2 regions of the Janthinobacterium sp. EB271-G4-3-2 genome follow, and region 1 is predicted to be linked to the other one. Evidence: predicted binding sites of a transcription regulator. Region 1 holds the regulator's gene; the other holds the start of a gene.

Region 1 (16,095 bases):
CCATGGCGTCGACCTTGGCGCGCAGCTCGAGGATGGCCTTGCGCGCTTCGTCGTCATCGAACAGGGCGGCGTTGGCGTGCAGGGGCAGGTAGGCAAACGCGGCCATCAAGGCGGCGGCGACGCCGGCTTTCGAGAATGTCATCATGGGTCGGGCTTTCTAAGGTTACGCAAACATGCAAACGGGGCGCCGGGCGGTGAATCACCGCGCTGCGCCCCATTATTATGCCTATGACTGGCCAGTTAGGTAAGCGCCAATGCTGGCGCGCTCACCTATCAACATCAATAAACGATGTCAGCGCGGCGGTTTTCTGCCCATGCCGCTTCGTTGCTGCCTTGTGCTTTAGGCTTTTCTTTGCCCAGCGACACGGCTTCCATTTGGCCTTCTGGCACGCCCAGGGCTGCCATCGACTTGCGCACGGCTTCAGCACGTTTCTGGCCCAGGGCCAGGTTGTACTCAGCGCCACCGCGTTCATCGGTGTTACCTTGGATCAGGATCTTGCGGCTAGGCGTTTTTACCAGGTAAGCAGCGTGGTTTTGCACGACTGGGGTGTCCGCTTCGCGCACGACGTACTTGTCGAAGTCGAAGTAGATGCTGCGGTTAGCCAGCACGCCTTTTGGATCGTCCAGTGGATCGACCGATGCGGTCGTTACTGGCTGAACTTGACGGGTGTCAACTGGAGCCGCGACTTTTTCAGGGGCGCGCTCAACCACTGGGGTTTCTGCTACTTTGACTGGGGTGCTGCAGGCGGACAGCAGGGCTGCGGTAGCGGCGATGAAAGCCAAACTTTTAAAGTTACTCATTTTTATTCTCCGGGTCATGGTTAAAGGTGAAACTGTACAGCATTTACTTCATAAAAGGACCCCAGGTGGGCTCCTTGATATTGCCAGCTTGCGTAGTCAAACGCTGTTTGACGCGGCCATCCACCGATACCACTGCCAGCGACTTGCGTCGTCCGGATTCGGTCGCGTACATGATATATTTCCCGTTGGGCGAAAAGCTCGGTGATTCGTCGTTGGCGGTGTCCGACAGACGCAGTTCCTGGCCACTAGCCAGGTCGAGCGCGTAGAGCTGGAAATTGCCGTCGCGACGGGAAATATAAGCAAGGGTCTTCCCGTCGGACGAAATCCGCGGGCTGATGTTGTAGGAGCCGCCAAACGTCACGCGCTTGGCTTCGCCACCGCTGACCGACATGCGGTAGATTTGTGGTCCGCCGCTGCGATCGCTGGTGAAGTAAATGCTTTGGCCATCGGCCGAGAATTGAGGTTCCGTGTCGATGCCGCTGCTGGTGCTTGCGCGGCGCAAGCCGCTGCCGTCGGCATTGACGGTGTAGATCTGGGTATGGCCGTCGCGCGACAGGGCCACGGCCAGGCGCGAGCCGTCCGGGCTCCAGCTCGGCGCGGAATTGCTGCCTTTTTCATTCGACACGATGGTGCGCTGGCGGGTGACCAGGTTTTGCACGTAGACGATGGGCTTTTTCTTTTCAAACGACACATACGCGACCTTGGTGCCGTCCGGCGACCAGGCAGGTGAAATGATCGGCTCGTTCGAGCGCAGGGCGACCTGGATGCCTTCGCCATCGGCGTCGGCCACTTCCAGGCGGTATTCGCGGCCCGATTGCGTGACGTAGGCGATGCGCGTGGCGAACGCGCCTTTGACACCCGTCAGCTTTTCATAAATATCGTCGGCGATCTTGTGCGCCAGCAAGCGGTTGAACTGCGGCGCGGCCGCATTGTTCATGCTGGAAATCTGCGCACCCTTGATGGTGTCGAACAGCTTGTAGCGCACGTCCATGCGGCCATCGGCCATGCTTTGCACGGTGCCGGCCGCCAGCGCGTCGGCGCCGCGCGACTTCCACTGTTCGTAGCTGACGGGCGCCGTTTCCGATACGGGCGCATCGGCGTCGATCAGCTTGAACACGCCGCTGCGTGCCAGGTCGGCCTTGATAATGCCCGACAGCGATTGCGGCGCCGCCGATTCATTGACGAAGCTGGCGACAGCCACCGGAATCTGGTTGCTGCCGATCCCCGTAATCTCCACGCGCAGCTGCGCCTGGGCGCTGGACGCTCCCAGCATCAGGCTGGCGCAGAGCACGACATAGCTCATTTTTTTCATGGTCATCATTTAGGCAAATCCTTCATCTCGAATATGAGTTCAATCTCGCGTTCCACGGTGCCGTCTTTTTTCTTCGGCAGTGGCGACGATTTATTAATGGCGTTTTCCACCGAGCTGTCATACGCCGGCAGGCCGCTACTTTTAATCTTTCGGACCGAAATAATTTCCCCAGTTGGCAGTTGCTCGATCTTGAACACGGCGCGCGGGTTGCCCGGCACGTCCGTGCTACCGCTGTACGCGATATTGCTCTTGATCTTGCTCGTCAGGGCAGCGACATAGCCGCTGTCCTTGCGTGGCGCGGTCGATTTCTCGGCCGTGCCCGTCGTGCCGGCGCCCGCCGCACCCGTGATGCGGCTCATTTCCGCAGCGCGCGCCTTGTCGGCGGCCTTTTTCTCTTCCGCCGCTTTTTTCGCCTTGGCAGCTTTTTCCGCCGCCGCTTTTTTATCGGACAGTTCTTTCTCGGCTTTTTCTTCCGCCGCTTTTTCTTTCTCTTTGGCCTGCTTGGCTTTCTCCAGCTTGTCGGCCTTTTCTTTTTCCAGCTTGTCAGCCTTGTCTTTTTCTTTCTGCTTCTGTTTTTCCAGTTCGCGCTTTTCTTCCTCGCGTTCCTTCTGTTCCTGCTTGCGGCGTTCTTCGGCTGCCGCTTTCTCTTTGTCTTCCTTCAGCTTGGCCTTCTTGCGCTCGAGGGCGATCTCCGCCTCGCGCAGGTCGACCTTCGGCTCGGGCGCGGCCACCGGCGGCGGTGGCGGCGGGGCCGGCTGTTCCACTTCCGGTTCCGGCGGCGGCGTTGGTGTCGGCTCCGGTTCCGTCGCCACTTCGGGCGGCGGCGCGGCCGTCTGCACTTTCATGTCCCACACTTCCGCTTCGACGGCGACAGGTTCCGTATTTTGCCAGTGTACGCCCACCCACAGGAAAAACAGCAGCCCAAGGTGCATCGCCAGCGCCAGGCCCAGCGAGGGCCAGCGGCTGCGTTCGCGCGGCACGCTGTAGGGCTTGCCGAGTACATGGTCGATTTGTTTGTTCTGCAAAGTCTAGTCTATCTAAAAACGGTCAAGTCTGGAAACAGGATGCTGCGCTTACTTGGTGGCCAGGCCAACGCGGGTAATGCCCATCTTTTTCGCTTCCGAAATGAGCTGGATCACATCGTCGTACTTGCTTTCCTTGTCGCCCGCGATCATCACGGGATAGTCTGGATTGCTCTCGTGCAAACCGCGCAGCTTGCGCAGCAGGGCGTCGCGGTTCGGTTCCGTTTCCGGCGACAACTGCTCCTTGCCGATGACGCCGATCGACAGCGAACCATTCGGTTTCAGCACGATCTGAATATAGTCATCGGGTGGTTTCGCCGACTTTTCCGCGTTGGGCAAGTTCACCACGCTGGGATTGTTCGACGACGGCATCACCATGAAAATGATCAGCAGCACCAGCATCACGTCGATGTACGGCACGACGTTGATCTCGGACTTGAACTTGCGGCCACGGCCGCCGCGCATGCCGCCGCTATTGAATGAGGAACCCATGGACGCTGCCCCCTCTTAGCGCGACTGGCGCTGCAAGATGTTGGAGAATTCCTCGACGAAGCTCTCGAAGCGGATCGCCAGGCGGTCGATGTCATGCGAAAAACGGTTGTAGGCGACGACGGCGGGAATCGCGGCGAACAGGCCGATGGCCGTGGCGATCAGCGCTTCGGCAATGCCGGGCGCGACGGCGGCCAGGGTGGCTTGCTGCACGTTGGCCAGGCCGCGGAAGGCGTTCATGATGCCCCAGACGGTGCCGAGCAGGCCGATGTACGGCGAGACGGAGCCGACGGAAGCGAGGAAGGCCAGGTGCGATTCGAGCACGTCCATTTCACGCTGGAAGGCGGCGCGCATGGCGCGGCGTGCGCCGTCGAGCACGGCACCGACGTCCAGCGCGTCGCGCGAACCGTAGGAAGCCTTGCCCTTGATGAATTCACCCATGCCGGCGTCGAAGATGCGGGCCAGCGCGCCGCTCTGGTCGCGGTTGCCGCTGGCGTTCTGGTGCAGCGCATGCAGGTTGCCGCCCGCCCAGAAGCTGCGTTCGAATTCGATGGTTTGCTTGCGCGCCTGGCGCACGGCAAACATCTTGCGGAAAATGTAGGTCCAGCTGGTCAGGGAAATCAGCAGCAGCAGTGCCATGATCAGTTGCACGATCAGGTGGGCATTGGAGATGAGCGCGAGGAAAGAAAGATCTTGTGTAACGTTCATTGGCTGGCAGTCTGTTGGGTGAATTATCCGGAGTGGCGGGTGGGGTTCAGGCGGCGCGCATGCGGGCCGCTACCGCATCGGGCACGGCGCGCGGGCGCAGTGCCGAATCGACGCAGCCGATCTTGACGCGTGCCGTGTTGAGCAGGCTGTCGCCGCACCAGGCTTGTTGCAGGAAAACGATGGAGGCGCGCCCCATTTTCTCTATGCTTAATGTCAATCTTACCGTGTCATCGAGCCTGGCTGGCGCATGATAGTCGGCGTTAACGCTTTTGACAACGAACATCGCGTCATGCTGCTCCAGCAATTCCTGCTGGCCCACGTCGATGGCGCGCAGCCATTCGGTGCGCGCGCGCTCGAAGAATTTCAGGTAGTTAGCGTAATAGACGATGCCGCCGGCGTCGGTGTCTTCATAGTAGACACGTACGTTCCAGGTAAAGACTGAAGGCATGTTTATTGCGCCAGTAGTGAGATTGAGCAACATTTTACGCGATTTTTCTTCTTGTGACTGTGGGCGCTTGCTGGAAAGCCATGCAAAAGCTGCATATAAGTTGCACCGCAGCATTGTAAATCCGGCGTGTGCAATGGCAAGCTTCGTAACATACGCTTACAAGCCATGACCAGGTTTAAGTCCAGCTTAAGAGCCGCAGGCATGCTCCGGGCGGCCTGTGGCCGTGTCCGGGCTGCGGTGGCGCGCGGCGATTATAGCCGCACGGTTGCATTCCTTGCTCAATTTCGGCACTTAACTTACAATTTGCATTCCATTACGTCTCACGTGACTGGCGAAAAGTCGGGCGATCTCCATGGATGGCGGTCGGCAAACCGGCGAAAGGTGGGCACCCACCGGGAAACGTGAGATTTTTCATCAGCCGTTCGCCTGGGTAGCCACTATGGAAAAGCACGAAGAGGCTGCCTGTCCAATGTTGTTATTCACTTAACGCCGGCTCCCCTCATTCGATCCAATCTGCCAGTACAAGCACCCTCATACTTGGAGTTTTTACATGTTTGCAAAAGATCACACCCTCGCCAACGTCGATCCTGAATTGTTCGCCGTCATTCAAAAAGAGAACACGCGCCAGCACGATCACATCGAACTGATCGCGTCGGAGAACTACACGTCGCCAGCCGTAATGGAAGCGCAAGGCTCGCAGCTGACGAACAAGTACGCCGAAGGTTATCCAGGCAAGCGCTACTACGGTGGCTGCGAATACGTCGACGTGGCCGAGCAACTGGCCATCGACCGTGTCAAGCAGCTGTTCGGCGCCGAATGCGCGAACGTGCAGCCGAACTCCGGCTCGCAAGCGAACCAGGGCGTGTTCTTTGCCATGTTGAAACCAGGCGACCTGATCATGGGTATGTCGCTGGCCGAAGGCGGCCACCTGACCCACGGCATGCCGCTGAACATGTCCGGCAAATGGTTTGATGTCGTGTCCTACGGTTTGACGGCGGAAGAAGACATCGACTACGAGGCAATGGAGCGCCTGGCGCGCGAACGCAAGCCGAAATTGATCATCGCCGGCGCGTCCGCATTCTCGAAAAAGATCGACTTCGAACGCTTCGGCAAGATCGCCAAGGAAGTTGGCGCCTACTTCATGGTCGACATGGCCCACTACGCCGGCCTGATCGCCGCCGGCCTGTACCCGAACCCGGTGCCGTTCGCCGACTTCGTCACATCGACCACGCACAAATCGTTGCGCGGCCCGCGCGGCGGCATCATCCTGATGAAGGCCGAACACGAAAAAGCCATCAATTCGGCCATCTTCCCTGGTATCCAGGGCGGCCCGCTGATGCACGTGATCGCCGGCAAGGCCGTCGCCTTCAAGGAAGCACTGAGCCCTGAATTCGTCGAATACCAGAAGCAAGTGATCAAGAACGCCGACGTGCTGGCGAAAACCCTGATCAAGCGCGGCCTGCGCATCGTGTCCGGTGGCACCGAATCGCACGTCATGCTGGTCGACCTGCGCGCCAAGAACCTGACGGGCAAGGAAGCCGAAGCCATCCTCGGTTCCGCGCACATCACCTGCAACAAGAACGGCATCCCGAACGACCCGCAAAAACCATTCGTCACCTCGGGCATCCGCCTGGGCAGCCCGGCGATGACGACGCGCGGTTTCAAGGAAGCGCAAGCGGAAGAAGTGGGCAACCTGATCGCCGACGTGCTGGACAATCCGCATGACGCCGCCATCATCGAGCGCGTGAAAGCGGCCGTGAAAGTACTGGCCGACGCGCACCCTGTGTACGCCGCATAATAATTTGTCCAGAATGTGTCATACGGAGTAAGATTCTGTATGACACATTCCTTCGTGCCCAAGGGCGCCCGGAGTGATTCGGGCGCCCTTTGTACAAGGGCGGCGATTTCCCGTAATTATTACTATAAAGTTGTAGCCAGCCCATGAAATGTCCATTTTGCCAGCACGGCGACACCCAGGTTCTCGATACGCGCGTATCGGAGGAAGGGGATGCCATTCGGCGCCGCCGCCGCTGCGGCAAATGCGACAAGCGTTTTACCACGTACGAACGGATTGAACTTATCATGCCGGCCGTCGTCAAAAAGAATGGCAGCCGGACGGAGTTCGCTGCGGATAAGTTGCGCGGCAGTCTGATGCTGGCCTTGCGCAAGCGTCCCGTTGCGGCCGCCTCGGTGGATACGGCCATCGCGTCCATCCAGGAAAAGCTGCTGACCAGCGGCTTGCGTGAAGTCGATTCCGGCTATATCGGCGAACTCGTCATGCAAGAATTGAAGCGCCTCGACAAGATCGCCTACATCCGCTTCGCTTCCGTCTACAAGAATTTCGAAGATCTGGCCGAATTCCAGGATGCGATCGCCGAAGTGGGGCAGGCGCGCAAGCCCTGACGTCCACCTTGTTGAAGGCGGGGCTGGTCATGCGCCCCATGTTCACCACACCAGCGTTCGCCTGGCAAGCGGCCTGATCAATCCCACCGCTGTTCTTCCCATCTTATTGCCGTGTTGTTTGCGCCAGCGCAGACCCGGCTTTTTGCGCGCGCCTATCTTGTAGCTGGGCCGCCTGTTCCTGCGACTCTTTCTGCGGAAGGGAGTAGCGCATGCGCAAGGGCGGTCACACTATGTTTTCTGCCGGTGGCAGCAGCCTCGTCGAGGTGCTCGTGTCGCTGCTGCTGTTGGCGCTGGGTCTGCTGGGCGCCAGCATCCTGCAATTGCACTCGCTGCGCGCCCGCCACGAGTCGGCGCTGTTGTCGGCGGGCGTGCAACTGGCTGCCGGCATGGCCGAACGCATGCGCGCGAACAGCGTGCTCATGAATGGCCCCGATACGGGCAATCCCTACCTGAACGTGGCCTACGCGGCGGCGGACGACGCCGAAGCAGGCGGCGGTGCGCCTGACTGCTTCGGCGCCACTGTCTGCAGCGCGGCCGACCTGGCGCAATTCGATATCGCCGAATGGAAGCAGCGGCTGCATGCGGCCTTGCCCGGCGCGCGCCTGCATATCTGCCGCGACACTTCCGCATGGGATGCCGCCGCCCAAGGCTTGCAGTGGGCGTGCAGCGGCGGCAAGGGCGCACCCATCGTCATCAAGCTGGGCTGGCGCGCCCGCTTGCCCGATGGCTCGCCCGCCGTGGATGCGGCAGGCGAGTCGCTGCCCAGGCTGGCATTCCAGCTGGGCGGAGGCGGTGCATGAGCGAGGTCCTGTATCGGCATCGCGGCATGAGCCTGGTCGAATTGCTGGTGGCCCTGTCGCTGGGTGCGCTGTTGATGCTGGCCGCCGGTAGCGTATTGCTGGCGGCCAGCGGCGGTTATGGCGACCAGTCCGCCAGTGCGCGGCTCGATGACAACGGCCGCTATGCGCTCGACACCGTCGCCCGCGCCGTGCGCCAGACGGCGTACGTGAACTGGGACAGCAGCGCCGCGCCCGTCGCCCATGCCGATGACGACAGCGCGAATGTGGCCGGGCTCGATGCGCGCAGCCTGGGCAAGAACAGCGAGGGCATCAGCCAGGCTTTGCCCGGCGCCCTGCATGGCAGCGACGTGCTGGCCCTGCGCTATTACGGCGCCGGCAAGGAAGAGGGCGGCGACGGCTCCGTGCTCAATTGCGCGGGCTTCGGCGTGGGTGCCGCGCAAACGGAGGCGCAGCGGGGCTGGAGCATTTTCTATGTGGCGCAAGGTGCCGATGGCGAGGGCGAGTTGCGCTGCAAATACCGTGGCGAGAACGGCTGGGGCGCGGACGCCATCATCCGTGGCGTCGACGCTTTCCAGGTCCTGTATGGCCTCGACACGGATACGCCGCCCGATGGCGTGGCGAACCAGTATGTCAACGCCAGCGCGCTTGAGGCCTACGATGCGGCGCTGGTGCTGGAGGGGGCGGATGCGGCCGCGCGCCAGCGCGATCTGCACCGGCGCACGCACTGGAAGCGCGTGGCCAGCGTGCGCGTGGCCCTGTTGCTGCATGGCGAGGCGGGCCAGGCGGACAAGATGACGGAACTGGGGCCGGCGCAGTTCGACCTGTTCGGCAAGGCATATGCCGAGGCGCACGGCGCCGGCGACACGGGCGTGCGCATCGCGCGCGCCTCCTTGCCCGCCGCGACGCGCTCGCGGCCGCGGCAACTGGTGCAGACGAGCATCATGCTGCGCAACGGGCCGGCCTAGGCGGGCGGCGCGATGGCAGGCAGGGGCATCCGCCGTTGCGAACCGTGGTGCCCAACTTGCGTACGCCACGGTGGCGCCACCCTCGTGTATGTGCTGTGCCTGCTGGTGATTATCTTGTTGCTGGGCATATCGGCGGCGCAGATGGCCTTGCAGGGCGAGAAGGCGGCACGCGGCGAGCGCGACCGGCAGATCGCGTTTCAGGCGGCGGAGGAGGCATTGGTGGATGCGCAGAACGATATCGAAGGTTTACCTGGTGCGCCGGGACGCAGCAGCCTCTTCGCGCCAGGCAGTGCGGCCGGCTTCGCGGACGGCTGCGGCGAGGGAGGCGCACTGGGCCTGTGCCTGCCCGCAGCGCCGGACGCGCCGGCCCTCTGGCTAAGCACGGACCTCGATGGTGCCGACGCTGGCAGCCGCGCGGTGCCGTATGGCCAGTTTACGGGTGCCGTCATGCAGACAGGACAGGGTTTTCTGCCGTCGCGCCGGCCCCGCTACCTGATCGAACTGCTGCCGTTTCACCCGCCCGGGGCGCAGGCTACGGCAATGGCCGGCGGCATGGCCACGGAAAGCTATGTGTACCGCATCACGGCCATCGGTTTTGGGGCGCAGGAAAGCACGCAAGTCGTGCTGCAAAGTTATTACCGCAAGCAGGCGGTGGGAGCGGGGCCATGAGGGCGCTTTGGTGCGGCTGGCGGCTGCTGGTCGGCCTCGTTTGCCTGGCTTGCGGCGCCGCCATCGCGGCTGCTCCTCCCGTGGTGCTGGCGCGGGACGACGCGGGTTTGTACGGCGCCAGGGTGCCGCCGAATCTGCTGCTCAACCTGTCCCTCACGCACGCTGCCGCCGCTGCCGCGCATGGCGGCGACTATGCGCCGCAGCGCGAATACGCAGGGTACTTCCATGCGCGCATGTGCTACAGCTATCCGTACCGCAGCAAGGACGGCGTCATGCTGCCGGACTTGCGCATAGCGACCGCTTACTTCTCCGTGCTGAAACCGGCCGATGCCTTGCATGGCTGCGGCGGCGACAGTTTCAGCGGCAACTTTCTCAACTGGGCCGGCGCCAGCATGCTCGACATCGTCCGTTATGCCTTGACGGGCGGCGACCGCGTCATCGACGAAGTGCGCAAGACGGTGCTGCAGCGCGCCTATTTGCCCGATGCGGACAGCCCCATCGACTTCTTTGCCCACCCCGTCTTTTTCCCGCGCAAGGTCTTGCAGGCGGGCGTGGCGGCGGCGACGCCGTTTGCGCTGGCGCAACTGGCCATCGTTTCCTGCCGTAATCGCCTGCTGTTCGGCGACGCCAGCTTGCCCCCGGGCGGCAGTTGCGACGTACCTGGCGCTGCGGCCACGCACGGTGTGTTCCTCGCGCGCGTGCGCGTTTGCGATGCCGATGAAGGGCCGCTGCGCGACGACTTGTGCCTCGCGTATGGCAAGAACTACAAGCCGGTGGGCGCCGTGCAGCGCCATGGCGGCAGGGTGCGCGTGGGCGTGTTTGGCCACTTGAACGGCGTGTCCGGCAATGCCGGCCCCGTGTATGGCGGCGTGCTGCGTGCGCCATTGGCTCACGTGGGCAGGCAACGCTGGGCGGCGCCCGACTTTATGCCGCAAGACAATGCCGACGCCGAGTGGAATCCCGCCAACGGCGTGTATGCGACTCAATCTACGTCTCAGGCTGCGGGCCCTGGCGGCGGGGTGACCGCTTACATCAATGGCCTCGGCCGCGGCAATGCCGGGCATCCGGGCGCGTACGCGAAGGCGGCGCCGCTGGCTGAATTGCTGTACGAATCGCTGCGCTACCTGCAAGGACGGCAGGCAAGCCCTGTCGTGCCGCCCGCCACGGCCCCGTCTGCCATTGACGACGGCTTGCCGGTCGTGACGCCCTGGAGCGACCCGCAAACGGCCGGTTGCCAGCGCCACATCGTCGTCAGCCTGGGCGATGCGGGCATGGCGGGCGACCGCTATGTGCCCGGTAATGTCCCTGTGGCTCCCGCATCCAACGGCGACCGCGCACGCGCTGCCGATGGCTTCTCGCCGCCGCCGTTCGACGCGATGGCCTGGACGCATGCGGTGGCCAGCCTGGAAAGCGGCGGCGCGCAGGGCAATCCCGCGCCACGGCCGGACCTGGCGGCACTGGAATTGCTGGCCGACGGGGCGGGCGGCGCCAGCTACCATGCGGCAGGGCTGGCCTATTGGTCGCATGTGCAAGCCTTGCGTCCTGGCGGCAAGAACGACGGCGTTGCAAAGGTCGAGCACTACGCGGGCGACTTGCGCCAGGGCGACCCGGCCGGCGTGCCCACCACCACACCACTGTTGCTGGCGGCAAAATATGGCGGCTTTCTCGATGCGAACGGCGACGCCAATCCGTTCAAGAGCGCGACGGGCAGCGCGTTCGATGAATGGAGCCTGGATGGCCGCTGGCCCGCCCATTATTTGTCCGGCAGCGATCCGGCCGCCCTGATCGCGGGACTGCGCGCAGCCTTTGTCTCCGCCGACAAGGGCACGCTGGCGGCGACGCTGGCGGGGCCAGCCCTGATGGCGCTGGCCAGCGGTACGGAAGAAGCGTACTGGTTCCAGACGCAGCTGCGCCTGGCCGATGGCGGCATGACCGTGTCGCGCACCGCGTTTGCCGTGGGCGCCGATGGCGCAGTGCTTCCCGGCAAGCCATGGTGGCGCGCCGGCGGCCAGGATAAGCCCGCGCCGGATGGAGCGCCGGCGGCCTTGCGTCCCGTCTATACGATCGACGCCAAGGGCGCCCTGATGCCGCTGGCCTGGAAGGGGCTCGACGCGGAACAGCGCGGCGCATTCGACGGTGGCGATGGACGGGGAGAAGCGCGCCTGGCGTATCTGCTGGGACAGCGCACGCACGAGACGGGCCAGCCGGGTGGCTTCCTGCGGCGCCGCTCAGGCAGCCTGGGTACCGCGCCGCATGGCAATCTGCTGTACGTGGGCGCGCCGGGGCTGGGCATGCCGGGCGCCAGCTATGGCGTGCACCGCAAGGCGCTGCTGCAGCGGCGCAAAATGCTGTACCTGGGCGCCAACGATGGTTTGCTGCATGCGTTCGATGCGCGTACGGGCAGTGAAGTGTTTGCCTATCTGCCGCAAGCGCTGCTGCGCCTTGCTGTCGCCGCTGCGAGCACTCACTACAGCCCCGGCCCACTGCTCGACGGCGCGGCGGCCACGGCGGAAGTGCAAGCGTCGGGACATTGGAAGACGGTGCTGGTGTCGGGCATGGGTGGCGGAGCGCAAGGCGTGTTTGCGCTCGATATCACGGATCCGGCCCGCTTCGCGCAAGATGGGGCGCTGTGGGAGTTTACGGACCGCGACGACAGGCTCATGGGCAACGTGCGCGCACTGCCCGCCTTCGCCCGCATCAACATGGGCGGCAAGGAGGGGGCGCCGGCCTACCGTGATTTTGCCATCGTCGCCAGCGGCTACAACAACCATGTCAATGACGGCAAGGACACGACGGCGCCCGCATCGGCCGCCGCCATCTTCCTGCTGGCGCTGGACAAGGCGCCCGGCACACCATGGAAGTTGGGAAGTAATTACTTCCGGCTCAAGGTGCCTGTGGCCAGCGGCGGCGGTGATGGTGGCCATGGCAGCGAGGCCGATACGGGCGCCGATGCCGCCCCCCACGCGCTGGGTCCGCCCTCCGTGGTGCCGGGCAGCGACGGCGCGCTGGCTTTCCAGTATGCGGGCGATTTACAGGGCAATATCTGGCGCCTCGACATGGCTGGCGGGCCGCCATGGAAAGAGGGGCAGGGACGCAAGCTCGTCTTTGTCGCGCGCGATGCGCAGGGCCGGCGCCAGCCCGTGACGCAGCAACTGAGCGTGGCGTATGCGCCCGGTGGCGGCTATCTGCTGCTGTTCGGCACGGGCAAGCTGGTCGAGGCGGCCGATACCTGGCCCGCCGCTTTCCTGTCGCAGTCGTTTTACGCCGTGCACGACGATGTGCGGAAGTCGTCTCCCACGCGCAGCCGGGCCGACCTGGAACAGCGCAGCCTGAGCGAGGCGACGGGCGGCGTGCGCGTCGATGGCGCCGAACTGCGCTACACGGGCAGCGATGCCATGCGCGGTTGGTACCTCGATTTTCTCGATACCGCGCAGACGGGCGAACGCAGCATCAACAGTGCCGTGCTGGCCGCCGGCAAGGTGCTGTTCAATACCGTCCTGCCGGGGCGCGATCCTTGCGCCAGGCCGGCCACCCGCCTGTACGTGCTCGATGTGCTGAGCGGCTTTGCCGCCGATGGCGACGGGGTCGTGCAGGCGGGCGCGCAGACAGGGCGCTTGTACGATGGCCTGGCGCGCGCGCCGCCGCTGGCGCTGGAACTGAACAGCACGGTGGGCGCCGCGACGGCGGCAGGGCGGGCCGAGGGGCGCAAGGAACTGGCCGTGCTGCAGCCTGGCTTGCCCGGCGCGGCCAGCGTGGCGGGCGTCAAGGTCGTCAGCGCGCCGTTGCCGGCCCGGCGCCTCAGTTGGCGCGAAGTGGCGAACTGGCGCGAATTGCACGAGGCGGCCAAGAAAAAATAGGCCCCGGCAAGGCGGTTGCAGCGTATCGGCAGGCGCTTTTTGGAAAGGAAGATCGCATGGGAACGTTGGCAAGGCAGAACCGGGCCGCTGCAAACGGTGGCGCTCTTGCTGCCCGCCCGCCGGGCTTCAGCCTGATCGAACTGCTGTCCGCGCTGGCGATCATGAGCCTGCTGTTGGCGCTGGCCGTGCCCGCTTATCAAGGCCATCTCGTGCGCGCCAAGCGGGTGCAGGGGCAGGCGGCCCTGCTGCGCCTGATGCAACAGCAGGAGCGCTATTACTCGCAAAACAATCACTATCTGGCGTTTTCCTCGGCGTCGCCGGCTTCGCAAGCGCAGCAATTCCCGTGGTGGTCGGGCGAAGGGGGCGCGGTCGGCAGCGCGTATGAAATCGAGGCGCTGGCTTGTCCCGGCCTGGCGATCGGGCAATGCGTGCTGTTGCGCGCGATGCCGGGCACGTCCAAGGTCGATGCGCAGTTCCAGGATGCCGATTGCGGTGTCCTGTCCTTGAGCAGCACGGGCCAGCGCGGCAGCAGCGGCCCGGCCAGCCATTGCTGGCGCTAAGTAACCCCCAATAAATTATTGTGATTTCTGACTTCCATAACCGGCCCTCTGCGACGTTGCCCGCTGCTAACAGTGCTCGCACTGCGTCGCAGCGGGCGCCTTGCATGGCATCCGGTTCTGTTCGTCATAAATTCACAATAATTTCCTGAGGATTACTTAGGCCATGGCCACGCGCAAGCGACCACCGCGGAGCAGGCACACATTCGGGCGCACCCTCGGGCACACCATGCTCGAATTGCTGGCCGTGCTGGCGATTGCCGCGCTGTTGGTCGCGGCTGCCATGCCCAGCTTGCAGCAGGTGCTGGCGCGACAGCAGGTGCGCGCGGCGGCCACGGACTTGTTCTCGGCCATCGAATTGACGCGGGCGCAGGCGATGGCGCGCGGACAGCGCGTGCTGCTGATGCCGGCCGGGCCCGGTGGCACGGATTGGCGCACGGGCTGGCTGATCTTCATCGACCGCAATGCCAGCCTGGCGTTCGACGGTAATGACGAATTGCTGTTCCGCCAGGGACCGCTGCCGGAGGGCATCACGGCCCAGTTCGCGTTTTCGTCGGCCACGGCGCCGTTTTATATCGCCTACAATGGCGCAGGACGCAGTTGCAGCGCGACCAATAGCCTGGCGGCGCGCTGGGGTACCTTGTCCCTGGCTTTGGGAAAGCAGGTGCGCCATATTAAAATCAATATGCTGGGCAGGGTGCGCGTGTGCGATCCGCAGCAGCAAGCGGTCAATTGCAGCGGCGTGGCCGACAGTTCGTAGCAAGACTGATCAATTACTCACCTTCAAGCAAAGTAGCCCGTGGAAATACTCAACGATATCGATGGCATGCGCCTGGCGCTGGAATGGGCGGCGCGCGGTCTGTACACGACCTCGCCCAATCCCCGCATCGGCTGCGTGATTGTCAGGGATGGCCAGGTGATCGGCGCCGGCGTGACGCAGGCGGCCGGGCAGGATCATGCCGAGGTGCAAGCGCTGGCCAATGCGGCGGCGCGCGGCAATGACGTGCGCGGCGCCACCGCCTATGTCACCCTGGAACCGTGCAACCACCATGGCCGCACGCCGCCATGCTCCGATGCGCTCGTGCGCGCGGGGCTGGGCCGCGTCGTGGCCGCCATGACGGACCCGAACCCGCTGGTGGCGGGGCAGGGACTGGCCAAGCTGGAAGCGGCCGGCATCGCCGTGACCACGGACGTGCTGGCCGATGAGGCCTATGAAATGAATATCGGCTTCTTTTCGCGCATGCAGCGCGGCAAGCCGTGGGTGCGCATGAAAACGGCGGCCAGCCTGGACGGCATGACGGCCTTGCACAATGGGCAAAGCCAGTGGATCACGGGGCCGCTGGCGCGCGCCGACGGCCACGCGTGGCGCGCGCGCGCTTGCGCCATCCTGACGGGCATCGGCACGGTCAAGGCGGATGACCCGCAACTGAACGTGCGCGCCGTCGAGACGCTGCGCCAGCCGCGCCGCATCGTCATCGACAGCCGGCTCGACATCAGCCTCGACGCGCGCATCCTGCAAGGTGGCGGCACGTGGATCGTGGCGGCCGTCGCCAACCCGGAAAAGGAAGCACAGTTGCGTGCCCTGGGCGCGGAAGTCATCGTGCTGCCGAACGGGGACGGCAAGGTCGACTTGCCCGCGCTGATGCTGGAACTGGGGCGCCGGCAAATCAATGAAGTCCACGTCGAGGCCGGCGCCAAGCTGAACGGTTCGCTGATCCGCGAAGGCTGCGTCGATGAGTTGCTGGTCTACCTGGCGCCCACCTTGCTGGGAGACGCGCAAGGCATGTTTGCCTTGCCCGCATTGACGGATATCAAGCAGCAGCGCACTTTGCAATTTCACCAGGTTCAGCAAGTGGGCGAAGATGTGCGTATCCTTGCAAGATTCGCTCAGCGCAATTAATACTTTTACACTTTATAGGGTTAGTTCATGTTTACAGGAATTGTTGCCGCCATCGGCAAGATTGAAACCGTGCAGCCACTCGACGGCGGCCTCGATGCAGGCGTGCGCCTGAACATCCACGCGGGCGGCTTGCCGCTGGCCGACGTGGCCCTGGGCGATTCGAT
Region 2 (16,095 bases), on a different contig from region 1:
CCGTGCGTCGTCAGCTGGACGAAGGCCGGTTAGTCACTGTGCTGGACGAATACAACCAGGACCGCACCGCATTGCGCATATTGTGGCCCTCCAGCAAACATCTGTCGCCGAAGCTCAGGGTGTTTGTGGACTTCATCGCGCAGAACTTGTTTCCGCTTTGACGGTGGGCATGGCGTGAGGTGCAGTGCTTTATGTATGTCGTCATACTGGTATATGTTGCATCGTGAAATAAAAAGGATTGCTCCTGCCTCAACACACGGTACTATCTCCCCATAATAAAAAAGCAGTGTTTCGCGTGCCCTTGCGGGCACACACCAACCACCACAGGAGAACCCGATGCAGAAAAAATCAACCCTGAAGACCGGTATCGCCGCCGCCCTCATGCTGGCCTTCGGCATGGGTGCCGCGCAGGCGCAGGAAGTCGTGCGCCTCGGCAATTTGAAATTCGCCCATTACGGCGCCGTGTCGTACATCAAGGAAATCGCGCCCAAGTGCGGCATCAAGGTCGAGGAGCATATCTTCGCCAAGGGCCTCGACGTGATGCAGGCGATTATCGCGGGCGAGCTGGACGTGGGCGCGACTGCGTCCGAAGCGGCCATTTCCGGCCGCGCCGGCGGTGCCCCGATCTATGTGGTGGCCGGTTTTGCCAAGGGCGGCGCGCGCCTGGTGGGCGGGGCGGGGCAAAAGATCGCCAGCGTCAAGGAACTCAAGGGCAAGCGCGTGGGCGTGACGCGCGGCGGCATTCAGGAAGTGCTGCTGCTGGCCGAGCTGTCGCAGGCGGGCCTGACGTATTCCGAAACCAAGGGCAAGGACGTGCAGCTGGTGTTCCTTGCCTACGCCGACTTGAACCAGGCGCTGATGGGCAAGAATATCGACGCCATGATGCAGTCGGAGCCGCAATCGTCGCAGGCGATCAACAAGGGCTTCGGCACCGAAGTCATCAAACCGTACGACACGCCGATCGGCGAGCCCGTGCGGACCATGGTGATGACGGAAAAGTTCTACAAGGAACGCCGTCCCGTGGCGGAAAAATTCATGCGCTGCTTCGTCGAAGCGACCAAGACCTTTATCGACAACAAGGCGACGGCGGAAAAATATGTGCGCGAAGTCGTGTTCCGCGGCCAGATCACGAAGGATGACTTCGACGACGCGATCAGCAATTCGCCGTATTCGTACGACATCTCGCCCGAGCATATCCAGGTCACCACGGACGTGATGGTGAAAACGGGCGTGGGCCGCATGACGAAACCGCCCGTGGCCAAGGACTGGGTCAAGACGGACTTGCTGGAGCAGGCGAAAAAGAGCCTGAACGTGAAGTAAATCAGGCAACCATGAAAAAAACCTCCGCACCAGCGATGGCGCGGAGGTTTTTTGTGGAGGAGTGGCCTTAGCGGGCGTTAAAACCCATCCAGCCTTTTTCCGTCTGGCGGAAGCTCAGCGTGTAGATGCGGGTCAGCTCATCGCCTTTCTTCAGCTGGCGGCTGATGATGGCGCCGTAATTGTCTTGCACGAGCTGGTCCGACCATTGCATCAGGTTGTCGAAACGCTCGGCCGTCATCGCCGCCTGGCGCGCCAGCAGCGGTGCGGGAATCGCCTTCTTTTCCAGCTGCTGCACCCAGAATTCGCGGAAGACCTTGTTCTCTCCGCCCATGCCGCGCGCCATCAGGCCCAGGCCCATGGTCATGCCCACGGTGCCGTCCGTTTTCGCCTCAGCCTCGAGCTTGTCGGCCACGTCGGCCAGCAATTCCAGGTAGCCCACCTTGGCGCGCAGCACGGCCGATCCCTTGATTTCGTACTGTTCGTTCTCTTTCCAGCCGTTCAGCTTTTCCAGCTTTGCGATGTCGAAGTACTCCTTGTACAGGTCATAGCTTTGGATGGACGTGCGGAAATACTCCTCGTACGTGGACTGGGAAGGCGCATCTTTCATGCAACCGCTTAATACAGTGCAGGCGGCCAGCAGGAGGCAGGTCCAGGAAATTTTTTTGAAAGAAAACATGGCGGTGGGGGGCGAGTGGCGAAAAGTGAAAGATTGTTGCTCTATGGACATAATTATAGGGCTGGCTCATCCAGATGGCAACGTGGCCGTGACGCGGTGGCAGTGCGCCGCAGGAAAGATTGCCGAAATCTTGAGGGTGCGCCACCCCGCCGCGCCCGAGGCGCGATATCATGGCAGGCTTGCGGTGTCGGCTGGCGGCGAATTGCCTGCAGCCCATACTGTCGCTTGAATCGCGCTTGCCGGCTATGGTGTAAACTTAAACTATGCAGATCTATTTCTTTTTCATCGCCGCCCTGTTGTATGCGGCGTGCGCGGTGCTTCCCTCGTCCCGTGCCCGGCTCATTGCCGGCCTGACCGGCGTCGCCTGGCTGGCGCACGCCGCCACCCTGTGGTTCGACCTGATGGCGCCGGGCACCTTGCGCTTCGGTTTTTCCGCCATGCTGTCGGCCGCGCTGTGGGTTTCCGTGGGCGCCTACTGGATAGAGAACCGCAATTTCAGCCTGGACGGATTGCGCCGCATGGTCATGCCCAGCGCCGTCCTCGCCATTGGCCTGGCCTGGGCCTTTCCCGGCAGCCAGGTCAGCATGGAAGGCAAGTCGGCCGTCTTCGGCTGGCATATTGCCGTGGCCGTGCTCGCCTACAGCACCTTGACGATTGCCGCTTTTCACGCCGTGCTGATGGCGTTGCAGGAATCGCGTTTGCATACGCGCAGCGAAAGCCGCGGCTTCATCGGCACGGCGCTGGACCAGCTGCCCGCCCTGCTGACGATGGAAAAGCTGCTGTTCCGCATGATCGGCCTGGGTTTTATTTTGCTCAGCCTGACCGTGCTGTCGGGCATCGTGTTTTCTGAGCAACTGTTTGGCAAGGCCCTCAACTGGGATCACAAATCCGTGTTTACCATGCTGTCGTGGCTCTTGTTTGCCGCCCTGCTGGCAGGCCGGCGCTTCCGCGGCTGGCGCGGCAAGACGGCGCTGAGTTTTACCCTGGCCGGTTTCGCCACCTTGCTGCTGGCCTATGTCGGCAGCCGTTTTGTACTGGAAGTGGTTTTACACCGAGGATTCGCATGACACGTGTTTTATTCTGGCTGGCGCTGGTGTTTCTGGTGCTGTTTGCTATCCGCAGCAAGATCCGGGGCATGCAGCAGCGCGCCCGCGCCCAGCAGCAGCCGAACCCGTATGCGGCGCCGGTGCGGCCGCAGGAATTGCCGGATGCCGAGCTGATGCTGTGCTGCGCCCATTGCGGCGTGTACTACCCGGCCTCGGAAAACGTGCAGGCCAAGGGCCACGATTACTGCAGCCACGCGCACGCCACCTTGTAAGGGCAGGCCGGCGCGCCGTTGCTCATCCGTATCGTAACGTCCTCCGGCCTCCGTCCGGCGTAGCATCTGCAGCAGGCGGTTCGTCGCCGCCATCGCGGAAAGGCGCGCTTCCATGTCCGGTCCCAGTCCCAGCCAGTATTCTGCCGCCGATATGCCGCCGGCGCCGCAACTGAGCGGCAACTCGCTGCCCATGCAGGCCGTGCGCGCGCAGATCGGCCGCATCGCCCGCTGCGGCGCGCCCGTGGCCATCCGCGGCGAATCGGGCACGGGCAAGGAACTGGCGGCGCGCGCCATCCATGCGCAGGGCGCGCGCGCCGGCTTCCCGTTTATCGCCGTCAACTGCGGCGCCATTCCCGAAGCGCTGATGGAGGCGGAATTCTTTGGCTGCCGCCCGGGCGCCTACACGGGCGCGCTGCACGAGCGCCAGGGCCTGTTCCAGGCGGCCCATGGCGGCAGTTTGCTGCTCGACGAAGTCGATGACCTGCCGCTGGCCATGCAGGTGAAGCTGCTGCGCGTGCTGCAGGAGCGCCGCGTGCGCAAGCTGGGCGGCAGTACCGACGAAGCCATCGACGTGCGCATCCTGTGCGCCAGCCAGCACGGCCTGGCGCGCGGCGTGGCCGCCGGCACGTTTCGCCAGGACCTGTTTTACCGCCTGAATGTGATCGAGCTGGCGCTGCCGCCGCTGCGCGAGCGGCGCGGCGATCTGCAGGTATTATGTGAGGTGATTCTCGCGCGCCTGTCGCCACGCCGGGCCGTGAGCCTGGCGCCGACCGTGCTGGCGGCACTGGCCGCGTATGCGTTCCCGGGCAATGTGCGCGAACTGGAAAACGTGCTGGAGCGGGCGCTGGCCTTTGCCGACGGCGGCGTGATCGCGCCCGACGGCCTGGCCTTGCCGTCCGCGCCGGGCAGCATGCCGTTGCGGGCGGCGCCGGCACTGCCGGACTTGCCGGCGCGGCAACTGTGCCTGCCCGGCATGGCGGCATGTGGCGTGGCTCCGGTCCTGCCGCTGGACGTGTATTTGCGCCAGGCCGAGCGCGACATGATCATGCTGGCGCTGGCGCAGGCGCGCTACCACCGCGCGCGGGCGGCGCGCCAGCTGGGTTTGAGCGTGCGCCAGTTGCGTTACCGCATGCAGAAATTGACGATACAGGAAGCCTTACTTGATGAGCGGATGGACGATAGATGAACACGGCTGGTGCGATGGCGCGCTGCGCTATGACTCGCCGCACCACGATGCGCGCCCGGACGGTACGCAAGTCGACTTGCTGGTGATCCATAACATCAGCTTGCCGGGCGGGCACTTTGGCGGACCGCATGTGTCGGACTTGTTTACGGGCCGGGTGGATTATAATGCCGATCCTTCTTTCTCCGACCTGCGTGGCTTGCAGGTGTCGGCGCACTTTTTTGTGCGGCGCGATGGTACGTTATTGCAATATGTTTCTACTGATCAACGTGCCTGGCATGCGGGCGCATCCATGTTCGAAGGGCGCCCGCAGTGCAACGGCTATTCCATCGGTATTGAAATGGAAGGTTCGGACTTTGTCCCCTTTCAGCAGCAGCAATACCGCGTGCTGGCGGCGCTGACGGCCGCGCTGGTGGCACGCTACGGCTTGTCCGAGGTGCGCGGCCATGAGCATATTGCGCCGGACAGGAAGACGGATCCGGGACCGTTTTTTGACTGGCATTTTTATCAAAAATGCTGGCTGGAAACCTTGCGCGGGCAGCCTGCGTTAGCGCTTACTTCGCGGGGATTGGGCTTTCCATCCACACCCTGAAAAGTCAACCGAAATCGTATATGAAAATACAAAAAATTACGCCGACGGATGCCGGAAAACTATTGCATCCCCCTCCGATGGGCACTACAATTAGTGCAGAAGTTGGATGTAAAGACTATATGTAGTGCCATCACAGACGTTTTCAGAATTATTGTCAAAGCTACCCGGATTGCTGATAAAGCACTGGAACTGGCGGTTTATCACCCTTGATCGTGTTTCGCGCCAGCCGGGCAGTGCGGTGTGGCGATATGGATTCTGACACGGTTGTATGCATTATGAATTTACTATTTAGCAACAAATACCTGAAGAAACCCTGACCATCGGGCGTTCTATTCAACAACACACGCGGCAGCAAAACTGCAGGCTGACTTTAGCTGACAACGGGAGCTTCAATGCAATCACCACAAGATATTTCCATCCATCCAACGCCAGTATCGCCAGCGCCAGGCGCGGCCAACAGCGTGGCGAGCACGGGCGCGGCATTGGGCGACTATCGCATCATCCGACGCAACGGCGCGGTGGTGGCATTTGAGCCTTCGAAGATCGCCATCGCCATGACCAAGGCGTTTTTGGCCGTTAACGGCGGCCAGGGCGCAGCCTCGGCACGCATCCGCGAACTGGTGGAGCAATTGACGGACGGCGTCGTCGCCGCGCTGGTGCGCCGCCATCCGGGCGGCGGCACCTTCCATATCGAAGACGTGCAAGATCAGGTGGAACTGTCGCTGATGCGTTCGGGCGAGCACGACGTGGCGCGTGCCTACGTGCTGTACCGCGCCAAGCACATGGAAGAGCGCCGCCTGCAGAAGGAAGCGCAAGGCGCTTCCGCGCAAGTTTCCGCACCACAATTGAACGTGACCGACAACGGCGTGCGCCGCCTGCTGGACATGCAGGAAGTGCGCGACCTGATCAACGCCGCCTGCGCCGGCCTGGAAAAGCACGTCGATGCCGACGCCATCCTGGCCGAGACCGTGAAGAACCTGTACGACGGCGTACCCGTCGAAGAACTGCACAAGTCGGCCATCCTGGCGGCGCGCGCGCTGATGGAAAAAGACCCGGCCTACAGTCAGGTCACGGCCCGCATCCTGCTGCACACGGTGCGCAAGGAAGTGTTCGGCAAGGAAGTGCCGCAAGCGGCCGCTGCCGCTGAATACCTGACGTATTTCCCGCAATATATCGCCAAGGGCATCGCCGCTGAGCTGCTGAACCCGGTACTCGCCAGTTTCGACCTGGAACGCCTGGCCAAAGCCATCGTCGCCGACCGCGACTTGCAGTTCGGCTACATCGGCCTGCAAACCCTGTACGACCGCTATTTCCTGCACATCCAGGACGTGCGCATCGAAATGCCGCAGGCGTTCTACATGCGCGTGGCCATGGGCCTGGCGCTGAACGAGGCGGACCGCGAAGCGCGCGCCATCGAGTTCTACAGCCTGCTGTCCTCGTTCGACTTCATGAGCTCGACCCCGACCCTGTTCAATTCGGGCACCCTGCGCTCGCAGCTGTCGTCGTGCTACCTGAGCACCGTCTCCGATGACCTGGAAGGCATCTACGACGCCATCAAGGACAACGCGCTGCTGGCCAAGTTCGCGGGCGGCCTGGGCAACGACTGGACGCCGGTGCGCGCCCTCGGCGCCCACATCAAGGGTACCAACGGCAAGTCGCAAGGCGTGGTGCCGTTCCTGAAAGTGGTCAACGACACGGCCGTGGCAGTCAACCAGGGCGGCAAGCGCAAGGGCGCCGTCTGCGCCTACCTGGAAACCTGGCACATGGATATCGAGGAATTCCTCGACCTGCGCAAGAACACGGGCGACGACCGCCGCCGCACGCACGACATGAACACGGCGAACTGGATTCCCGACATGTTCATGAAGCGCGTCATGGAAAAAGGCGATTGGACCCTGTTCTCGCCGTCGGACACGCCGGACCTGCACGACAAGGTCGGCAAGGCTTTTGAACAGGCTTACCTGGGCTACGAAGCCAAGGCCGCCGCCGGCGAAATCCGCGTCTTCAAGAAGATCGCGGCGCTGGACCTGTGGCGCAAGATGCTGTCGATGCTGTTTGAAACGGGCCACCCATGGATCACGTTCAAGGATCCTTGCAACATCCGCAGCCCGCAGTCGCACGTCGGCGTCGTCCACAGCTCGAACCTGTGCACGGAAATCACGCTGAACACGGGCCCTGACGAAATCGCCGTCTGCAACCTCGGTTCCGTCAACATGCCGGCGCACATGAAGGAAGGCAAGCTCGATCACGTCAAGCTGGCCAAGACCATCCGCACCGCCATGCGCATGCTCGACAACGTCATCGACATCAATTACTACGCCGTCGACAAGGCGCGCAATTCGAACATGCGCCACCGTCCCGTCGGCATGGGCGTGATGGGCTTCCAGGACTGCCTGCACATGATGCGCATCCCGTTCGCCTCGGACGCCGCCGTAGCGTTTGCCGACACCTCGATGGAAGCCGTCTGCTACTACGCCTACCTGGCGTCGACGGAACTGGCCGAAGAGCGCGGCCGCTATGAATCGTACGCCGGTTCGCTGTGGGACCGCGGCATCCTGCCGCAGGATTCGGTGAAACTGCTGGCCGAAGAGCGCGGCGGCTACCTGGAAGTCGATTCCTCGTCCGCCATGGACTGGACCCCGGTGCGCGAACGCATCGCCAAGTTCGGCATGCGCAACTCGAACTGCGTGGCGATCGCCCCGACGGCGACGATCTCGAACATCATCGGCGTATCGGCCTGTATCGAGCCGACGTTCCAGAACCTGTACGTGAAATCGAACCTGTCGGGCGAATTCACCGAGATCAACGGCTACCTGGTGCGCGACCTGAAGGCGCGCGACCTGTGGGATGAAGTCATGATCTCGGACCTGAAGTATTTCGACGGCTCGCTGGTGAAGATCGACCGCATCCCGCAAGACCTGCGCGATATCTACGCCACCGCCTTTGAAGTGTCGCCAAGCTGGCTGGTGGAAGCGGCTTCGCGTCGCCAGAAGTGGATCGACCAGGCCCAGTCGCTGAACATCTACATGGCTGGCGCATCGGGCAAGAAACTGGACGAGACCTACAAGCTGGCATGGCTGCGTGGCCTGAAAACCACCTACTACCTGCGTACCATCGCCGCTACCCACATGGAGAAATCGACCTCCAAGACGGGCGCCCTGAACGCCGTGGCAGTCGACGGCGGCATGTCGGCCAGCGCCCAAAGTGCACAGAGCAGCGCCCAGGCAGCGGCAGCGGACGACGCCGATGGCGAAGCCTGCTACCTGCGCCCAGGTGATGACGGTTTCGAAGAATGCGAAGCCTGCCAGTAAGATTTTAGTTGTCAGCCCAGAGCGTCTGGGCTGATTCAATGTTGTCAATGTCCGCATTGTCCGATTCAACGGGCCTGTTGCGGATCGCCGGCTCGCCGGCATGGAAAGGAAGAAGAATATGTCGTTGTCATGGGATGATGAAACCACGTCGGCAGCTGTGCCGCGTCCGGCGCAGCAAGCGCCGTTGGGTAATACCGAATTGAACCTGCCGGCAGGTGCCGAGCCGTCCGAAGCGAACGCCGAGCAAGTGGCGCGCCGCGTGAATGCGGACGACAAGCGCATCATCAACGGCAAGACGGACGTCAACCAGCTGGTGCCGTTCAAGTACAAATGGGCGTGGGACAAATACCTGGCCGGCTGCGCCAACCACTGGATGCCGCAGGAAGTGAACATGCAGCGCGATATCGAGCTGTGGAAGAATCCGAACGGCCTGACGGACGACGAGCGCCGCCTGGTCAAGCGCAACCTGGGCTTCTTCGTGACGGCCGACTCGCTGGCCGCCAACAACATCGTGCTGGGTACCTACCGCCACATCACGGCGCCCGAGTGCCGCCAGTACCTGCTGCGCCAGGCGTTCGAGGAAGCGATCCACACGCACGCTTACCAGTACATCGTCGAATCGCTGGGCCTGGACGAAGGCGAGATCTTCAACGCCTACAACGAAGTCAAGTCGATCCGCGACAAGGATGAATTCCTGATCCCGTTCATCAACACCCTGACCGACCCGGCATTCGTCACCGGCACGGTGGAAAACGATCAGAAGCTGCTCAAATCGCTGATCGTGTTTGCCTGCCTGATGGAAGGCCTGTTCTTCTACGTCGGCTTCACGCAGATCCTGGCGCTGGGCCGCCAGAACAAGATGATGGGCGCGGCGGAACAGTACCAGTACATCCTGCGCGACGAATCGATGCACTGCAACTTCGGCATCGACTTGATCAACACGATCAAGATGGAAAACCCGCAGCTGTGGACGGCCGAATTCCGCGAAGAGATCAAAGTATTGTTCATGCAGGCCGTGGAACTGGAATACGCGTACGCGGAAGACACCATGCCACGCGGCGTGCTGGGTCTGAATGCGCCGATGTTCAAGGGCTATTTGCGCTTCATCGCCAACCGCCGCGCGCAGCAGATCGGCATCGAGCCGCTGTTCGCCCAGGAAGAAAATCCATTCCCGTGGATGAGCGAAATGATCGACATGAAGAAGGAACGCAACTTCTTCGAGACGCGCGTGACCGAGTATCAAACCGGTGGTGCGCTGAACTGGGAGTAATCCTTTTTCAGGCTACGCCAACAAGCGCCGTCATCGTGACGGCGCTTTTTTTTTGCGTGCATGGCGGCGGAAAAATGCGCGCATCATCGGCCCATGCGACAGGGCTTGCGCCAGGATTTCCGGATGCCGCGCATGGCCGCATCGCGCAGTCGAAAAAGCATTTCCGGAGACGCCGGCGGCGGCATTTGCCGCGCGATTGTGCGATAGCACGCGTATCGTGCAAAAAAGGGGGCGAAAACGTGTCGTGCCGGTTGCGCATTGACAAGGTTTTCGTGTACTTTATGAGATTGCAAATGCGAGCGTTAGAATGCGGGGTTTTTTAACCAGCGCGGTAGCGAAAAAACCTCGCAAAACAGGGATACAGATTTACACGGATATGCACAAAACCACACCGTTTTCGTCTGCCGCCGTGCCCGAATTTTTTCAGGCATGGCGGTTTTTTATTTGACGCATCGGTGTTGTGGCGAGCGCGATGCGAGGAGCGAAAAAACGCACGGCATCGAAAACGAATGACCGAATTCAGACTTTGCCACCAGCTGCGAGATAAAGCAGGGTGGCACCGACGATGGCTGAAGTGCTGCAAACGTGAGGAGTTGCAGCAGTTCAGCTGGTGCCGAATTCATTAGCGCAAACGACCGTTTGCGCCGATGAATAATTCGCCTGGCCTATCCCTGTGGTGGGTCGGACGGGTTTAAATCTTGTAGCTTAAATTTCTCATCTCAGATGAAGGAGAGACAAATGGCAACAGCCGCTAAGAAATCAGAAGTAAAGAAACCAGCCGCCAAGGCTGCTCCTGCCGCGAAGAAGCCGGCAGCCGCAGCGAAACCAGCAGTGAAACCAGCCGCCAAAGCCGCAGCCAAGCCTGCAGCAAAAGTGGCTGCCAAGCCAGTGGCGAAAGCCGCAGCGAAACCAGCGGCCAAGGCAGCAGCCAAACCGGCAGCCAAGCCGGCCGCCAAGCCGGCAGCGAAAGCCGCAGCGAAACCGGCCGCCAAGGCAGCAGCCAAGCCTGTCGCGAAAAAAGCCGCAGCCAAACCGGCCGCCAAGCCAGCAGCAAAAGCCGCAGCAAAACCAGCGGCCAAGGCAGCAGCCAAGCCAGCAGTGAAAAAAGCCGCAGCGAAACCTGCAGCCAAGGCAGCAGCCAAGCCAGCAGCGAAAAAAATCGTCGCCAAGGCAGCAGCCAAGCCGGCCGCCAAAGCAGCAGCGAAGCCAGCTGCCAAGGCAGCAGCCAAGCCAGCCGCCAAGGTCGCAGCGAAGCCAGCAGTGAAAAAAGCCGCAGCAAAACCTGCGGCCAAGGCAGCAGCGAAGCCGGCCGCCAAAGCGGCAGCCAAGCCAGCAGCGAAAAAAGTCGTCGCCAAGGCAGCAGCAAAACCGGCCGCCAAAGCGGCAGCCAAGCCAGCAGCAAAAGCAGCAGCCAAGCCAGCAACCAAGGCTGCCGCCAAGCCAGCGGCCAAGGTAGCGGCGAAGCCAGCAGCCAAGGTAGCAACCAAGGCTGCCGCCAAGCCGGCAGCCAAGGTGGCAGCGAAACCGGCAGCAAAAGCTGCCGCCAAGCCAGCAGCCAAGGTAGCGACGAAGCCGGCCGCCAAAGCAGCAGCGAAACCTGCTGCCAAGGTCGCAGCAAAACCGGCAGCCAAGCCAGCAGCAAAAGCTGCAGCGAAGCCAGCCGCCAAGCCTGCAGCAAAGCCAGCCGCCAAGGTCGCAGCAAAGCCGGCAGCGAAAGCAGCAGCGAAACCTGCCGCCAAGCCAGCCGCAGCGCCAGTCGTGGCAGCCGCACCAGCAGCAGCGCCGGCAGCAGCTCCAGCGGCACCAGCCGCCGTGGCCGCCAAGCCAGCCGCCAAGAAGGCCGCGCCTAAAAAGGCCGCACCGAAGAAGGCAGCTCCTGTCGCCAAGCCATCGGCACCTATCGCACCTGTAGCAAAAACCGTGTTGGCACCGGCTGCAGCCTGGCCATTCCCAACCAGCACCCGCCCATCGTAATTTCAACGATACTGGTGCCTGGATGAGGCAACACGCCGCTGTGTGACTCAATCACACAGCGGTTTTTTTTTTGGAGAATTAGTCGTGCTGATCGTTATCCTTACATTGATCGTTGATACCATCGCTACCTTGCTGGGCGGCGTGTTGCTGCTGCGCTTCTGGATGCAGGCGGTGCGCGTGCGGCCCCCCTCGTCGGTGGCGCAATTCACGTTTCAATTGTCCGACTGGCTGGTGCGCCCTCTGCGCCGCGTGGTGCCGGGCGTGGGCGGGTATGACTGGGCCAGTCTGATCGGCGCCTTCCTGATCGTGCTGCTGGCCAGCTCGGTGCTGTTTATTTCCGGCTATCCCGTCGAAGTGGTGCTGCTCAAGGCGCTGCAACGCTTCCTGCAATGGATACTCTACGGTTTCATGGCCTTGCTGATCATCGAAGCCATCTTCAGCTGGGTCAACCCGCATGCGCCGCTGGCGCCGTTCGTACGGGCCTTGAACGAGCCGCTGCTGCGCCCGATTCGCAAGGTCGTGCCGCTGGTCGGCAGCCTGGATCTGTCGTTGCTGGTCGCGCTGATCCTGTTGCAGATCGCGCAAGTGCTGGTGGGGATGATTATTGTGGTGCGATGATGGTGGAGTAGGTCGGGTTAGCGCAGCGTAACCCGACATCAGCACTTGCCATGCCAATGATGTTGTCGGATACGCGCGGCCTCGCCGCGCACATCCGAGCTACATATTAATAGCGGTAACCGAACGCCGCTTCAAACTGGTCGGCGATGCTCTCTGGCGTAAATACGTGGTTTTGCGCGCCCTGGGTGGCGATCTTGATGGCGCCCAGCAGGCTGGCCAGGCGGCCGCTGGTTTCCCAGCCCAGGTCGTTGGTGATGCCGAACAGCAAGCCGGCACGGTAGGCGTCGCCGCAGCCGGTCGGGTCCAGCACTTCCTTGGCTGCCACGACAGGAATGTCGATGCGCTTGCCATCCGTATAGATTTCCGACCCCTTTTCGCCACGCGTGACGATCAGCGCTTCCAGGCGGCCGGCGATGTCCGGCAGGGTCAAGCCCGTGCGTTCCATCAACATTTCCATTTCATAATCGTTGGCCGACACATACGTGGCTTTGTTGATGAAGTCGATCAACTGTTCGCCATTGAAACGTGGCAACTGCTGGCCCGGGTCGAACATGAAGGGGATGCCCAGCTCGGCCAGGTCGGCGGCGTGCTTGAGCATGCCCTGGTCGCCGTCCGGCGAAATGATGGCGACCTTGGCGGGGCCAGCATTGGCGATCGGGTTTTCATGCGCAAACGACATGGCGCCCGGGTGGAAGGCATTGATCTGGTTATTGTCCGCGTCGGCCGTGACGAAGCACTGCGCGTTGTAGCTGTCGGCCTTGATCAGGATGTTGGCGGTGGAAATGCCCAGCTTTTGCAGGCGCTCCAGGTAGGCGGCGCTGTCTTGCCCCATGACGCCGACGATGCGCGGGTCGCCGCCCAGCATTTTCAGGCTGTAGGCGATGTTGCCCGAGCAGCCGCCGAACTCCGTGCGCATGGTGGGCACGAGGAAGGACACGTTCACCTTGTGCAACTGGTCGGCCAGCAGCGATTCGCCGAAGCGACCGGGGAATTGCATGATGGTGTCGGTGGCAAGCGAGCCGCAGATCAGCGATGTTTTGGTCATGATAGTGTCTGTTAAGGGTAAAAGATGGCGATATGGTAGCCAGACGCCGTGAGCTGGTCTAATGCAAAATACAGTTTGATGGTTTGTTCCGAGCGCGGCGCAAAGCCCTTGCTCACGTCGATATGGGCCGGCAGATAGTCGCGCGGCGCGATCACGCGGCGCAAGACGGGCTTGTCATTGGCGTCGTTGAGGATCAGTTCGATGCTGGGCCAGGCTTGCACGCTGCGGCTCTGGTTGCGCAGCAGCGAGACATAGGAAAAGGTTTGGTCCTTGATGGTTTGCAATTCGCCTTGCTCGATGGCCAGCGCCTCGATCTGCGCCGGCAAGTCGACCTGGCAGCCGCTGAGCTTGCACAGCGCCACCAGGGCCGGCTTCCACTGCGGGAATTGCGCCGCCAGCGGGTTGCGGAAGGTGGTCATTACTTGCAGGAATAATAGCAGCAGCAGTACTGCCGAGCCGGCGGCCATGGCCATGCGCAAGGCCTTGCCGCTCTGTTCGCGGCGCCGTCCCAAGGTCACAAAGGCCGGCTCGTCGTCGGCTGGCGGCAGGACAGGTTCTTCCTGCTCTTCGGCTGGTTCCGGCGCGACGGGTGCGGCGGGCAGCGCTTCGAACGAGTGGTCGGCCAGCGTCGGTTCACGGCGCGCGGGCGCGGGCTTGTCCAGGCTGACTTTTTCGGTCGCGGGCAGCGCCGGTGCGGCGCCAGTTTCCAGATTCGGTTCGCGGCGGCTGTCGCGCAGATACGTGGCGAAGGCGGGCACGTCATCGACCTGGCGGCGCTTGAAGGGCGCCATCGGCTGGGGCAGCGGTGCTTCGGGCAGCTTTGCCGGGGTTTCTTCAGGTTCAGGTCTATCGAGCGGTATGTCGAGCGGTGCGGCGGCCGGTACCTCTTCGGGCAGGGCCACGTCGAGGTCCAGCTCGATGTGCTCGCCATCGTCTTCATCGTCCTTGAGCTGCGCCGTTTCCGGCAAGATGCCGAACGGGTCGAACGAGGTGTCGAAGTCGAGGGAATAGATGGGTTCGTCGTCCGTGGCGGACGGCAGGCTGTTGTCGGCCGGATAACTGGCCGGCAGCGGGGCGGCAGTGCCGGGGGCCGATGTTAAAAACGGCGATGCCGCGGCTGGATCGACCAGCGCGGCATTGCCGTCAAACACTTCCCTGCACGTGCCACAGCGCACGATGCCCCCACGTAACTTCAATTGGTCAGCAGCGACCCGAAATATCGTGTTGCAATGGGGGCATTTGGTGGCGAGGGCCATTGCTGTGCTTATGCACCTTCCGCGCGGGGCGCAGGCGCTTGCGTGCTGCCCAGGCGGCCATGCAGCGCCACCCAGCCGTCTTGCTCGGCCCACACACCCAGTTGGATGAACGGTGCGTAGGCAGCGGCCACTTCATCCGCCTGGCGTGCCAGCACGCCGGACAGGATCAGCGCGCCGCCCTCGGCGACACGGCCCGACAGCATCGGCGCCATCAGCTTCAATGGACTCGACAGGATGTTGGCGACGACGATGTCAAACTTGGCCGTGGCATGTGCCGAGGTGGCAAACGTGTCTGGCAAGAAATATTCGATCTCGCACTGGTTGCGTTCGGCATTGTCGCGCGCCGATTCGATCGCCTGCGGGTCGATGTCGACGCCGGCCACCGTTTGCGCGCCCAGCTTCTTGGCCACCATGGCCAGGATGCCGGAACCGCAACCGTAGTCGAGCACGGTCTTGCCTGGAGCGGGGTTCGCTTCCAGCCACTCCATGCACAGACGCGTGGTCGGATGGCTGCCCGTGCCGAAGGCCAGGCCCGGGTCCAGTTCCAGGATCAGGCCGTCTGGGTCCGGCGCCTCGTGCCAGCTGGGTACGACCCAGATATTCTTGCCGATGTGAATCGGCGCGAATTGCGATTGGGTCAGGCGTACCCAGTCCTGCTCTTCCACGGGACGCATGGTAAAGGCGGGCACTTCCGTCATGCCGACAGCCTGGGCTGCGGCGGCCACGATGGCGGCCTGGTCGGCGTCGACGTCGGTCAGCGCCACCACGCGGCTGCGTTCCCACGCCGCTTCCTTCGGTTCCATGCCGGGCTCGCCAAACAGGGGCTGCTCGGCATCCGTGCCTTCATCGGCGTCTTCCACCGACACCGACAGGGCGCCCGCTTCCATCAGCGCGTCGGACATGGCCTCGGCGTTGTCACGGGCGATTTCGATGACGATTTCCGTCCAGCTCATGCGCCCGCCTTGATTTCGGACTTCTTGGCGATGCTGGGGCTGCCGCCATTCAGGTTCTTGCCCAGGTCCGGCATGTCGGCCAGTTTCTGTTCCAGATAGTGAATGTTGGTGCCGCCTTCGATGAAGCGCGCGTCGATCATCAGTTCGCGGTGCAGGGCGATATTCGTGTTGATGCCTTCGACCACCATTTCGGACAGGGCGATCTGCATGCGGCGGATCGCTTGCTCGCGCGTGGCGCCGTAAGCGATCACTTTGCCGATCATCGAGTCGTAGTGCGGCGGCACGTAGTAGCCGGCGTAGGCGTGCGAATCGACGCGGATGCCAGGGCCGCCCGGTGCATGCCAGGACACGATCTTGCCTGGCGATGGCGTGAACTTGAAGGGATCTTCGGCGTTGATGCGGCACTCGATGGCGTGGCCAGACAGCAAGACGTCGCGCTGGCGGAAACGCAGTTTTTCGCCGGCGGCGATGCGGATCTGCTCTTGCACGATATCGATGCCGGTGATCATCTCGGTGACCGGATGTTCCACTTGCACGCGGGTATTCATTTCAATGAAATAGAACTCGCCGTTTTCGTAC

The links. The regulator NrdR, encoded in region 1, represses ribonucleotide reductase genes. The targets are predictions, from matches to a motif close to CACNANATNTNGTG.
Positions count from the first base shown of each region.
Region 2: a site for NrdR is predicted at 5,203-5,216, ahead of IGS55_RS25470 (ribonucleoside-diphosphate reductase subunit alpha). Genes of this name have one in related genera too.

Region 1 covers NZ_JACYMG010000009.1:249,131-265,225, reverse strand. The annotation lists gene ybgF (tol-pal system protein YbgF) at 1-145, opposite strand, end outside; gene pal (peptidoglycan-associated lipoprotein Pal) at 280-801, opposite strand; gene tolB (Tol-Pal system beta propeller repeat protein TolB) at 845-2,113, opposite strand; gene tolA (cell envelope integrity protein TolA) at 2,119-3,138, opposite strand; gene IGS55_RS19750 (ExbD/TolR family protein) at 3,187-3,627, opposite strand; gene tolQ (protein TolQ) at 3,643-4,332, opposite strand; gene ybgC (tol-pal system-associated acyl-CoA thioesterase) at 4,379-4,780, opposite strand; ZMP/ZTP riboswitch at 5,095-5,219, shown strand; gene glyA (serine hydroxymethyltransferase) at 5,331-6,578, shown strand; gene nrdR (transcriptional regulator NrdR) at 6,722-7,183, shown strand; gene pilV (type IV pilus modification protein PilV) at 7,414-7,983, shown strand; gene IGS55_RS19720 (PilW family protein) at 7,980-8,948, shown strand; gene IGS55_RS19715 (pilus assembly PilX family protein) at 8,961-9,617, shown strand; gene IGS55_RS19710 (pilus assembly protein) at 9,614-13,474, shown strand; gene IGS55_RS19705 (type IV pilin protein) at 13,531-14,034, shown strand; gene IGS55_RS19700 (GspH/FimT family protein) at 14,261-14,791, shown strand; gene ribD (bifunctional diaminohydroxyphosphoribosylaminopyrimidine deaminase/5-amino-6-(5-phosphoribosylamino)uracil reductase RibD) at 14,831-15,931, shown strand; gene IGS55_RS19690 (riboflavin synthase) at 15,959-16,095, shown strand, end outside.
Region 2 covers NZ_JACYMG010000016.1:24,400-40,494, reverse strand. The annotation lists gene IGS55_RS25510 (LysR family transcriptional regulator) at 1-161, shown strand, start outside; gene IGS55_RS25505 (ABC transporter substrate-binding protein) at 337-1,320, shown strand; gene IGS55_RS25500 (hypothetical protein) at 1,388-1,927, opposite strand; gene IGS55_RS25495 (hypothetical protein) at 1,926-2,225, shown strand; gene IGS55_RS25490 (cytochrome C assembly family protein) at 2,260-3,063, shown strand; gene IGS55_RS25485 (PP0621 family protein) at 3,060-3,314, shown strand; gene IGS55_RS25480 (sigma-54 dependent transcriptional regulator) at 3,427-4,500, shown strand; gene ampD (1,6-anhydro-N-acetylmuramyl-L-alanine amidase AmpD) at 4,478-5,089, shown strand; gene IGS55_RS25470 (ribonucleoside-diphosphate reductase subunit alpha) at 5,482-8,400, shown strand; gene IGS55_RS25465 (ribonucleotide-diphosphate reductase subunit beta) at 8,519-9,670, shown strand; gene IGS55_RS25460 (hypothetical protein) at 10,422-11,474, opposite strand; gene IGS55_RS25455 (YggT family protein) at 11,729-12,262, shown strand; gene IGS55_RS25450 (carbohydrate kinase family protein) at 12,369-13,307, opposite strand; gene IGS55_RS25445 (DUF3426 domain-containing protein) at 13,319-14,563, opposite strand; gene prmA (50S ribosomal protein L11 methyltransferase) at 14,572-15,516, opposite strand; gene accC (acetyl-CoA carboxylase biotin carboxylase subunit) at 15,513-16,095, opposite strand, start outside.